Linked DNA regions of Limibacter armeniacum. The protein of the gene in region 1 binds, or shares a complex with, the protein of each later gene. Links are inferred from orthologs where the notes say so. Each region holds a gene or a part of one and is shown on either strand. Other genes may lie near its edges.

Evidence for each region. Proteins that work in one complex are often made in the same cells at the same time.
Region 2: the proteins of mrdA (region 1) and rodA are in contact, whole or in part, in a crystal structure (PDB 6PL5), measured with the Thermus thermophilus proteins. The link is inferred for Limibacter armeniacum from one-to-one orthologs. Residues at the interface, in WP_223903432.1 of Thermus thermophilus: Arg4, Ile5, His6, Leu8, Ala9, Phe12, Ala15, Leu16, Leu19, Gly20, Arg22, Ala23, Trp24, Leu26, Gln27, Val28, Tyr31, Tyr34, Leu36, Leu43, Thr45, Asp47, Lys156, Gln157, Gly158, Ser160, Val184, Leu201, Glu202; in WP_223903423.1 of Thermus thermophilus: Phe161, Val165, Phe168, Val169, Leu172, Pro198, Tyr199, Glu202, Tyr211, Arg212, Asp213, Gln220, Val221, Gln223, Ser224, Ile226, Ala227, Ile228, Gly229, Ser230, Gly266, Phe267, Val270, Leu274, Tyr277, Gly278, Leu281, Phe285, Leu289, Arg297.

What each region holds. Positions count from the first base shown.
Region 1 is NZ_JBAJNO010000009.1:2,431,836-2,436,836, reverse strand. The notes cover bases 1,120-4,037. They hold mrdA (penicillin-binding protein 2), read left to right. Parts: upstream 1,120-1,613; coding sequence 1,614-3,461; downstream 3,462-4,037. Other genes in these bases: miaE (tRNA-(ms[2]io[6]A)-hydroxylase), read left to right, coding at 3,632-4,037; V6R21_RS27970 (vWA domain-containing protein), read left to right, coding at 1,120-1,550. Also shown: V6R21_RS27975 (hypothetical protein), read left to right, coding at 1-514; more of V6R21_RS27970, read left to right, coding at 507-1,119; more of miaE, read left to right, coding at 4,038-4,240; V6R21_RS27955 (anthranilate synthase component I family protein), read left to right, coding at 4,313-5,001. UniProt on the Escherichia coli protein: Catalyzes cross-linking of the peptidoglycan cell wall. Responsible for the determination of the rod shape of the cell. Is probably required for lateral peptidoglycan synthesis and maintenance of the correct diameter during lateral and centripetal growth.
Region 2 is NZ_JBAJNO010000009.1:3,187,610-3,192,517, forward strand. Bases 801-3,625 are described here. They hold rodA (rod shape-determining protein RodA), read right to left. Parts: upstream 2,937-3,625; coding sequence 1,665-2,936; downstream 801-1,664. Other genes in these bases: V6R21_RS30975 (ABC transporter ATP-binding protein), read left to right, coding at 801-1,131; V6R21_RS30980 (hypothetical protein), read left to right, coding at 1,256-1,588; accD (acetyl-CoA carboxylase, carboxyltransferase subunit beta), read right to left, coding at 3,185-3,625. In the rest of the region: more of V6R21_RS30975, read left to right, coding at 1-800; more of accD, read right to left, coding at 3,626-4,024; fbaA (class II fructose-bisphosphate aldolase), read left to right, coding at 4,455-4,908. UniProt on the Escherichia coli protein: Peptidoglycan polymerase that is essential for cell wall elongation. Also required for the maintenance of the rod cell shape. Functions probably in conjunction with the penicillin-binding protein 2 (mrdA).

The sequences.
Region 1 (5,001 bases):
TGTCTATTTGCAAAAGGTAGTTTTGTCAATGCCGGATTCTGTTAAGTTGATGGAGAATGCAAACCTTGCGACAGTACCTAAGCAATTCAATTATCCCTATTATTTGATTGCATTGGGAGTCTTGCTGTTATTGGGATTGATTGTACTTCTGGTATTTGGAAAGCAAATCAAAAAGAATATTGTGATTCGTAGGTTGCAACGTACACATACAAAATTTGTGGAGGAATACAGTGGTCTTACCAATGGTAATATGGATGTAGAGCATCTTGAGAAAGCATTGGGTATTTGGAAAAGTTATACAGGAAAGGTCAAGAATATGCCTTTACAGAGCTGTACAACTCGAGAAATTAGCGCATTGGTTAGCGACCAGAATCTTGGTAAGTCTCTTAAAGAGCTTGATAAAGCTATTTATGCAGGTATTAGAGACGGAGGCGTGCCTGTAGCACTAAACACACTGAAACAATACGCTGAAACAGCTTACGAACAGAAAATACAGGAGGTGAGAAATGGATAACTTTACTTGGGAATGGTTTAGTATAAAGTGGTTTGACTGGGGTACCTTGTCAAATTTCGAGTGGCAAGCACCTCAATTGCTATGGCTGGTACCATTAGTACCGTTGATTTTCCTGCTTCGCTGGTTACTGCATTTCAAGTTCAGACAGAAATTGGACATCGCATTGCCCGAACAAAAAGTACAATCAAGCAAAATGGCTTTGCTAAGATTTATTCCTGTTGTATTTTTGTCGCTGGCAATCATGCTGTTACTGGTTGCATTGGCTCGTCCGCAAGAGACGAATGAACAAGTGGAACAGTGGACAGAAGGTATTGACATTATGTTAGTACTGGATATCTCCCACTCCATGCAGATTGAGGACTTTACGCCAAACAGGTTGGATGCTGCGAAGAAAGTAGCCAAAAACTTTATAGATGGCAGGTTTCAAGACCGTATTGGTTTGGTGATTTTTGCAGGGGAAGCAATTTCTTATGCACCACTTACCACTGACTATACTTTACTCAAAAAACTGATCGATGATATCAGCTTTGATATGGTCGAAAAACCAGGAACTGCCATCGGTAGTGCTTTGGGAGTAGCTTTGAATAGGATGAGAGAGTCTGACTCAAAGTCAAAAGTGGTAGTACTTTTGAGTGATGGTGAAAATACAGCCGGAAGTATTGCACCAAAGACAGCTGCAGAGTTATGCTTTGCGTATGGTGTCAAGGTCTATTCAATTGGTGTTGGTAAAGATGGTCCAGTGCCATACGGAACCGATATGTACGGAAGGCCACGTTATATTGAGGAGAGCCTAGATGAAACAGCGCTAAGGGAGATTGCCAAAATTGGGCAAGGAAAATTCTTTCGAGCAACGAACAACCAGGCACTTAGCCAAATATTTGAAGTTATTGACCAGTATGAAAAGGCTGAAATAAAGGAAACAAGATATAAGGATACCCAAGACTTCTATTATATCTATTTGCTTCATGGACTGATCTTTTTCTTGTTATGGTTAGTAACTAAAGGAACATTCCTGACTAACGGATTAGAAGATTAATCACAACGCAGAGTTGTATGGCAGATGCCATCACATTTCTGCTTTTATACTCATTATTAAGACATGGCAGAAAGAAAGTGGTATATCGTAGGAGGATTTACATTGATATTTATTCTTTATGCGGTAATCCTACTCAACATTCAGGTATTCAGCAGTGACTACAAAAGGCAGGCAAATGCCAATATGGTAGACCGTATTGTAGAATATCCGCTGAGGGGAATGATTTATGACAGAGACGGCAGAATATTGGTAAACAATGCGCCAGTATTCGATGTGATGGTTACACCCAAGCAATTACACCTAAATGAAGAGGATACTGTCCTGCTGTGTCAACTATTTGAGATGGAAAGGGTAGAGTTCAGGGATAGACTGCAAAAAATTGCAGCAGACAAATATTCTTGGTACAAACCCAACCTATTCCTCAAGCAGCTTACCAAAATGGAGTACGCTAAAATCCAGGATCAGCTGATCCGCTACAAGGGTTTTGAAGTCGTACCAAAAACCATTCGTGAATATCCACACACCAGTTTGGCAAATGCTTTGGGCTATATCAAAGAAGTTTCAAAGAGTTTTCTGGATAAAGATACGACAGAATATTATGGCCAAGGTGACCTTATTGGTAAGGTTGGAGTAGAATATTTCTATGAAAAAGAGCTTAGAGGAAAACGTGGTGTAAGCTACGTAATGAAAAACGTAAAAGGGCAGACAAAAGGTAAATTCCGAAGTGGTGAGTTTGATACACTGCCTGAAGTAGGAATGGACTTAGTGTCTTCTATTGACCTTGAGTTACAGCAGTATGCAGAGCTGTTGATGCAGAATAAGCGGGGAGCAGTGGTTGCCATTGAGCCTTCAACTGGAGAGATTCTAACAATGCTGTCAGCTCCGTCTTATGATCCGAACCTGCTGACAGGGGAAGGTCGTAGAGTGAGCCGTAACTATGTCAAACTCAATGACGACCCAGACAAGCCATTGTTCAACAGGGCAATGCAGTCACGTTATCCTCCAGGATCAACTTTCAAGACTGTAATGTCACTGATTGGCATGCAAGAAGGTGTTTTGGATACGACATATACGCGTTTTCCATGTGCTGGAGAACCTGTAAAGTGCCACGATCACCCATCTCCATTAAGTATCGCAGGTGCCGTACAAAACTCTTGTAACCCATGGTATTACAAGGCAATTCGTAAGATCATGCTTCAGCACAAAGATCCAGACCCGAATAAGGACCTTAAAATGAATATGGATCATTGGCAGAAGATGGTAAAGGAGTTTGGTCTTGGTCGAAAATTGGGTATTGACTTGCCATATGAAAAAGGTGGACTGATCCCCAATGCAGCTTATTATGACCGAGCATATAATGGTAGACAGTGGAAAATCAGTAATGTTTACTCAATCAGTATCGGTCAGGGTGAGATCTTGGCTATGCCTATTCAGCTGGCAAACCTAGCAGCCACCATTGCAAACAGAGGGTATTACTATACACCTCATATCATTAAGGATATTGGAGGGGCAGGTCCCAAAGAGCAATACTCTGAAAAGAACGTAGTCAATATCAAGCGAGACTATTTTGATTATGTGGCACGCGCTATGTCAGGTGTGAAGACGGCAAGGCTTGCGATGATTCCGGATATAGCAATTTGTGGTAAGACAGGAACAGCTCAAAACCCACATGGTAAAGACCACTCTATTTTCATGGCATTCGCTCCTTTGGATAAGCCAAAAATAGCGATTGCTGTATACGTAGAGAATGCCGGCTTTGGTGGTACATGGGCAGCGCCTATTGCCAGTTTGATTATGGAGAAATACATTAGGGGAGAGATCTCTGAACCTAGAAAATGGATAGAAAAACGTATGTTGGAGGCTGACCTGATGGAAAAAAAGGAAACGCCAAAAGTGGCGAAAGCTCACTGATCTAGCTGCTTTATTAGGGAATAAATACAAAAGGGAAGCTACTTCTTATGAGGTAGCTTTTCTTTTTGTGTCAGGTAAAAGCTATTTTTGCGGAAAATTTTGAAAAAGAGCACACTACACAATACAGCTGAAAAGTATGGTATGCTGTGCATCAGAACAGAAAGCATTTTATGAGTGAAGAACTGAGCAAGCAAGGACATATGCTTCACCTGAAGCTTCCGACTGACCCAAGATGGGCAGATATGGCAGGTAAAAGTATTGAAGGAGTATTAGTGGATCATGCATACTGCGAACAAAAAGCAGCTTCATCTTGTATCTCATTGATAGTAACCTTCCCTGAACTGACAAAACTGGTAGAAACACTAACGCCTATCGTAGCCGAAGAGTGGAACCATTTTGAGCGTGTATTGGAACAACTGAAAAAAAGAGGTTACACTTTAGGCAGAATGCGTAAAGATGAATACGTTAATCAGTTGATGAAGCATATCCGCAAAAGTAACAGAGATGAGCATTTGATTGACCGCTTGCTTATCGGAGCCTTGATTGAGGCTCGTAGCTGTGAGCGTTTCAAGATGTTGTGGCAGAATATTGAGGATGAAGAGCTACAGAAGTTTTATTATGAACTGATGGTGTCTGAGGCAGGTCATTATGTCACTTTTATTGAGTTAGCCAGAGAGTACCAGACAAGAGAGGTTGTTGATAAAAGATGGCAGGAGTTTTTGGAAATTGAAGCAGATATTCTCCGTAATATGGAAGTCAGAGGGGATAGAATGCACTGATAAAGCCTTGTTGAAAAACGCTTGGTAGAGATGGACTAAACTGTCTGGAGTTTTATTCAAATGATCTAGGTAATGGTTACTTGCAACAATTTTAGAGAAGAGACTGTACTGAAAAGCTATGTTCCTGAGGATATGGAAACTTTCCGTCAGAAGGCATTGGTATGGGCTAGCCAATTTGAGGTATTTACTTGGCTAGACAATAATGAAATAGCTTATCCTGAAGGAGGTTTTCAGAACTTATTGGCTGTTGGGGCAAAGGAGGTATGTCAGTTAAGGGCAGGTAATACATTTGAAGGCTTACAGGCATTTCATGATGAGAATAAGGATTGGATGTTTGGATTCATGACTTATGACCTTAAAAATGAGGTAGAAGCATTGACTTCCGAGAATCCTGATGGTGTAGATATGCCTATGGCATTTTTCTATAAGCCAATTTATTTGTTGAGGTTCACAGATAATATGGTAGAAATTCTGAAATCAGAGGAAGGCGATCAGTTAATTAATACCATTGAACAATGTTCTTTGCCTGAGATTCATCATACAAAAGGTGTTTCAGTACAGCAAAAAATAGAAAGAGAGAAATACATTGAAACGGTAGAGACAATTCGTCAACATATTGTTGAGGGAGATGTATACGAAATGAATTTCTGTATGGAATTCTTTGCTGAGCAGATTGATGAAAATCCTCTATCCCTATTTCTTCAGCTGAATAAGGTCTCTCCTATGCCTTTTGCAGCATTTCATCGGTTGAATGACAAATA
Region 2 (4,908 bases), 760 kb from region 1 along the record:
ATCACAGGGATGAATATCGTGCAGATCTTCAACAGTGAACGCAGAGAGTATGGGAAATTTAAGGATATCAACAAAGAGCACTTGGATGCACAGCTGCGTACAGTAATGTATTATTCTGTCTACTATCCTGTAGCGGAGGTGATTGCAGCAACGGGTACGGGTTTGTTGGTGTGGTTTGGTGCAAGACAGGTATTGCAGGAAGAGGTAACAGTAGGGGTATTGATTGCTTTTATTATGTATATCTCACTGTTTTTCCGACCTATCCGTATGATTGCAGACCGTTTCAATACTTTACAGATGGGGATAGTGAGTTCAGATCGTATTCTAAAAGTGTTGGATACCACTAACGTGATTGAAGACAATGGGTCTGTTGATCTAGACCATGTAAAAGGGGAGGTGAAGTTTGATCATGTATGGTTTGCTTATGAGGATGAGAAATATGTATTGAAAGATATTTCCTTTGAAGTAAAGGCAGGGGAGTCTATTGCGTTTGTAGGTGCGACAGGTGCTGGTAAGTCTTCTATCATTAACCTGATAAACCGTTTCTATGAAATTCAGAAGGGAAGTGTAAATGTTGATGGTAGAAATATCAAGGAATATACGCTTGAAAGTTTGCGCCAGCATATCGGGTTGGTACTACAGGATGTATTCCTTTTCTCATCTTCTATCAGAGAGAATATCACTTTAGGAAATACTGATATCACAGATGAGCAAATTATAAAGGCTGCAAAATTGGTAGGAGCTGATACGTTTATCAACAGGCTTCCTGAAGGTTTGGACTATGTGGTAATGGAGAGAGGAGCAACGCTTTCAGTGGGACAACGCCAGCTGATTTCTTTTGTGAGGGCGATGGTATATGACCCTAAGATATTGATTCTGGATGAGGCAACTTCTTCTGTAGACAGTGAAACGGAAGAGATGATTCAGAATGCAGTGGAGCGTATGATGAAAGGGCGTACTTCTATTGCTATTGCTCACAGGTTGGCTACAATCAAAAATGCGGATAAGATTATTGTGATGGACAAAGGTGAGATCAAGGAAGCCGGAACACACGATGAGTTATTGGCAGAAGGTGGGTATTATGCTAACCTGTACGAAATCCAATATAAGGAGGCCGTAGAAAAGCCCTAATAAAAAGAACTAAAATCATATTGATAGCTGTGCCATCTCATGTATTTGAGATGGCATTCTTGTTTTATTAGCAGTAACTTTAATTTATCACATCACTTACTTTGAAAGTTAACTCTCACAAGAAATGCCAATCATTGTCACAAGTCACAAGTTCTGCCAATGGCTCCGTATTGCTGGGATTACATTGTATCCTTTTATTATTGTGAAAACAAAAGAGCTGAAGGTAAACCCTGTGTTGATCAATCATGAGTTGATTCATATCAGGCAACAACAGGAGTTGCTGGTAATCCCGTTTTACCTGCTTTATCTGGGACATTACCTTTACAACCTGTATAAGTATAAGGATGCATATATCGCTTATAGGAATATATGTTTTGAACGAGAAGCTTATGAAATGGAATGGGACCTTCAATATTTAAAGCGAAGAAGAATGTGGACTTTTTGGCGGTATTGGTAATGGAGCTATGAATACGAAAAGAGCCCCTTTCAACTCAACTGAAAGGGGCTCTTTTCTTTATATCTGAAATCTAAGTCTATCTTACTAGTACATGCATTCTGTGTGCATCTAACTTGATAAAGACAAACAGTAGAATTGTAAATGACCAAAGTGATGATCCTCCATAACTGAAGAATGGCAATGGGATACCAATTACAGGAAATACGCCAATAGTCATCCCAATGTTAATCATAAAGTGGAGGAAGAAGATAGAGGCAACACTATAACCATATACTCTTGACATCCTTGATCGCTGCCTTTCAGCTACCCAAATCAGTCGGACGATCAGTGTTAAGAAAAGGCCCATTACAATCAGGCTACCGATCCATCCATGTTCTTCACCTACAGTACAGAATATAAAGTCAGTACTTTGCTCAGGTACAAAGTTGAACTTGGTTTGAGTACCTTCTAGGAACCCTTTTCCTGCAAAACCACCTGAGCCAATGGCAATTTTTGATTGCGTTACCTGATAGCCTACACCGAGTGGGTCAGCATCAGGATTAATCAATACTTCAATACGTTTACGTTGGTGAGGGCGCATCACGTCATTCAGAATGACATCAATACTTTTGGTAAAGCCGATACCTGTAAGACCGATCAACAAAACTAGGATAACACTTCTGATATTCTTACGGAACCGTATGGCTACTATTACAGAAAGTGCTGAAATGCCTATGGCAAGCTGTGCCCATGGGAAAATCAATGCCAAAATAAATAGGATAACTGCTGTCAAACCAATAACCATATAAATGGCAGGGAATCCCTCTCTATAAAGTGGGAATACAAATGCAGCAAAGACCATAGCAGATCCTGTATCCTTTTGTGCCAATACCAAGACGGCTGGGATGGCAATGATGCCTAATACACTAAGGTAAACATTAGGTCTTTCAACTTTTAAGCTTGAATCACTCAAGTACTTGGCAATAGCCAACGATACCGCAAACTTAGCAAACTCTGAAGGTTGAATCCGGATAAAGCCTAATTTAAACCAGGAGGTATTACCACCAGCTGAGTGACCAATAAGTAGGACTCCTATCAAGGAGACAATGACGGCTCCGAATATGATATAAGCGAAGGTGTCAAAAAACTTATAGTCGATCACCATAATGGAGATGATCAATAATGTAGCTCCTGCAATCCATAAAAGCTGTTTACCTGAGTTCAGGTCCAGAGAGAAGATACTGGTTGGGGCATCAGGCTGGTAAACGGCTGCATAAATATTAAGCCAGCCTAGAATGACGATGGTAAAGTAAACGAAGATCAATGTCCAGTCTACATTTTTGAGAATACTGCTGTTCCTTGTTCTCATGTTTCTTTTGTCGGCAGTTTGTTTCTTTAGGTTAGTTTAGTTCAGATAGTGTGCCAAAGCGTTGTGTAGGAATGTCCTATCGAAGTCCGGTTATAAGGCGTGTTACTGTTATGGCACAATCGCAAATGTAAAAAGAAATAATAGAAGTTGTTTGGCTTCAAGTGTTTATAAATAAAAAAAACAGCTGCATTTCCTTATAAAAGAAATGCAGCTGTTTTGCTTAAGTTCGAGATATGATCACCTTACAGTTATTGAAGCATTTTCAATAGAGAAGTAAGCTTTGATTTCAGTTCACGTCTGTTGACGATGAAATCCAAGAATCCATGCTCCAATAAGAACTCAGCACTTTGGAAACCTTTAGGAAGGTCTTTGCCAATTGTCTCTCTAATGACACGTGGCCCTGCAAAACCAATCAATGCTCCAGGCTCTGCAATATTGAAATCACCTAGCATAGCAAATGATGCTGAAACACCACCAGTAGTAGGATCTGTCAATAGTGAGATATAAGGAATGCCTGCTTCAGATAATAATGCAAGTTTGGCAGAAGTTTTTGCCATTTGCATAAGAGAAAAGCCAGCTTCCATCATACGTGCACCACCTGATTTGGAGATCATCATAAAAGGAATCTTATGCTTCAGTGAGTAATCGATCCCTCTCGCAATTTTTTCACCAACTACTGAACCCATTGAGCCGCCAATGAAACTGAAGTCCATACAGCATACGACCAAATCAACTCCATTCATTTTACCAACAGCAGTTCTGGCAGCATCTTTCAAACCAGTTTTGCGTTGAGAAGCTTTGATTCTTTCAGGGTAAGGCTTGCTGTCCTGAAACGAAAGCGGGTCGCCAGCAGTCAGGTTTTCATCAAGTTCTTTGTATTTGTTGTCGTCAAACAGGATCTCAAAGTATTCTTTTGAGCCAATTCTGACGTGATATTCATCATCAGGGCAAACGAAGGCATTTTCCTTCAGTTCTTTCATATGGATGATCTTGCCACTTGGTGTTTTATACCAAAGGCCATCCGGCGAATCCTTTTTTTCGCTTGTTGGGGTGGTAATCCCTTGTTCCTTTCTTTTAAACCAACTCATAAGCAAAAAAGACTGTTACACAGTTTATGATACGATTAAAATATATTTATGCTTAGTTGTATCTCAAAGCTATATCCCGAAATAGAGCGTAAAGATATCTAATAATTTGATAAATAAACCAAAAGAGGAACCCTTTTGAAACAGGCTTGCTCATTTAGCCATAGATAAGTGAAGGTACTCTTTTTTAATCCGCAAGCAAAAAAGATGCTTTTAATAATTTTCTAATAAATTATTGGATAAAATAAATTTCACCCTAAGCCTTTTAACTTTAGGAAAACTAATGCTGAATCGGAATTGTTTTTATTCCTGCTAACGATTCTCATTCGCTTTTCATGGTAAAAATCATCTAATTGATGCCGGTTTTATATATTAAAACATAAAGCAGTTTGCTATCTTTGCCGAACAATATTCACTTTAAACCACATTAACAATGTCCACAGATATCAGCAACATCAAACCAGGTGTAGTTACTGGTGACGACGTAGAGAAAATCTATCAGTATGCAAAGGAAAAAGGCTTTGCTTTACCTGCAGTAAACTGTGTAGGTACTAACTCTGTGAATGCAGTATTGGAAGCTGCAAGAGATATGAAAGCCCCAATCATCATTCAGTTTTCAAATGGTGGTGCAAAGTTCTTTGCAGGTAACCTGAGCAACGAAGGTGAGAAGGCTGCAATCCTTGGTGGTGTTGCAGGTGCTAAATACGTACATGAAGTAGCGGAAGCTTACGGCGTGCATGTAATCCTGAACACTGACCACTGTGCTAAAAAACTTCTTCCTTGGATTGACGGTCTGATGGACGCCAATGAGGAATTCTACAAGCAGCATGGTAAGCCGCTTTACTCTTCTCACATGATTGACTTGTCAGAAGAGTCATTGGAAGAGA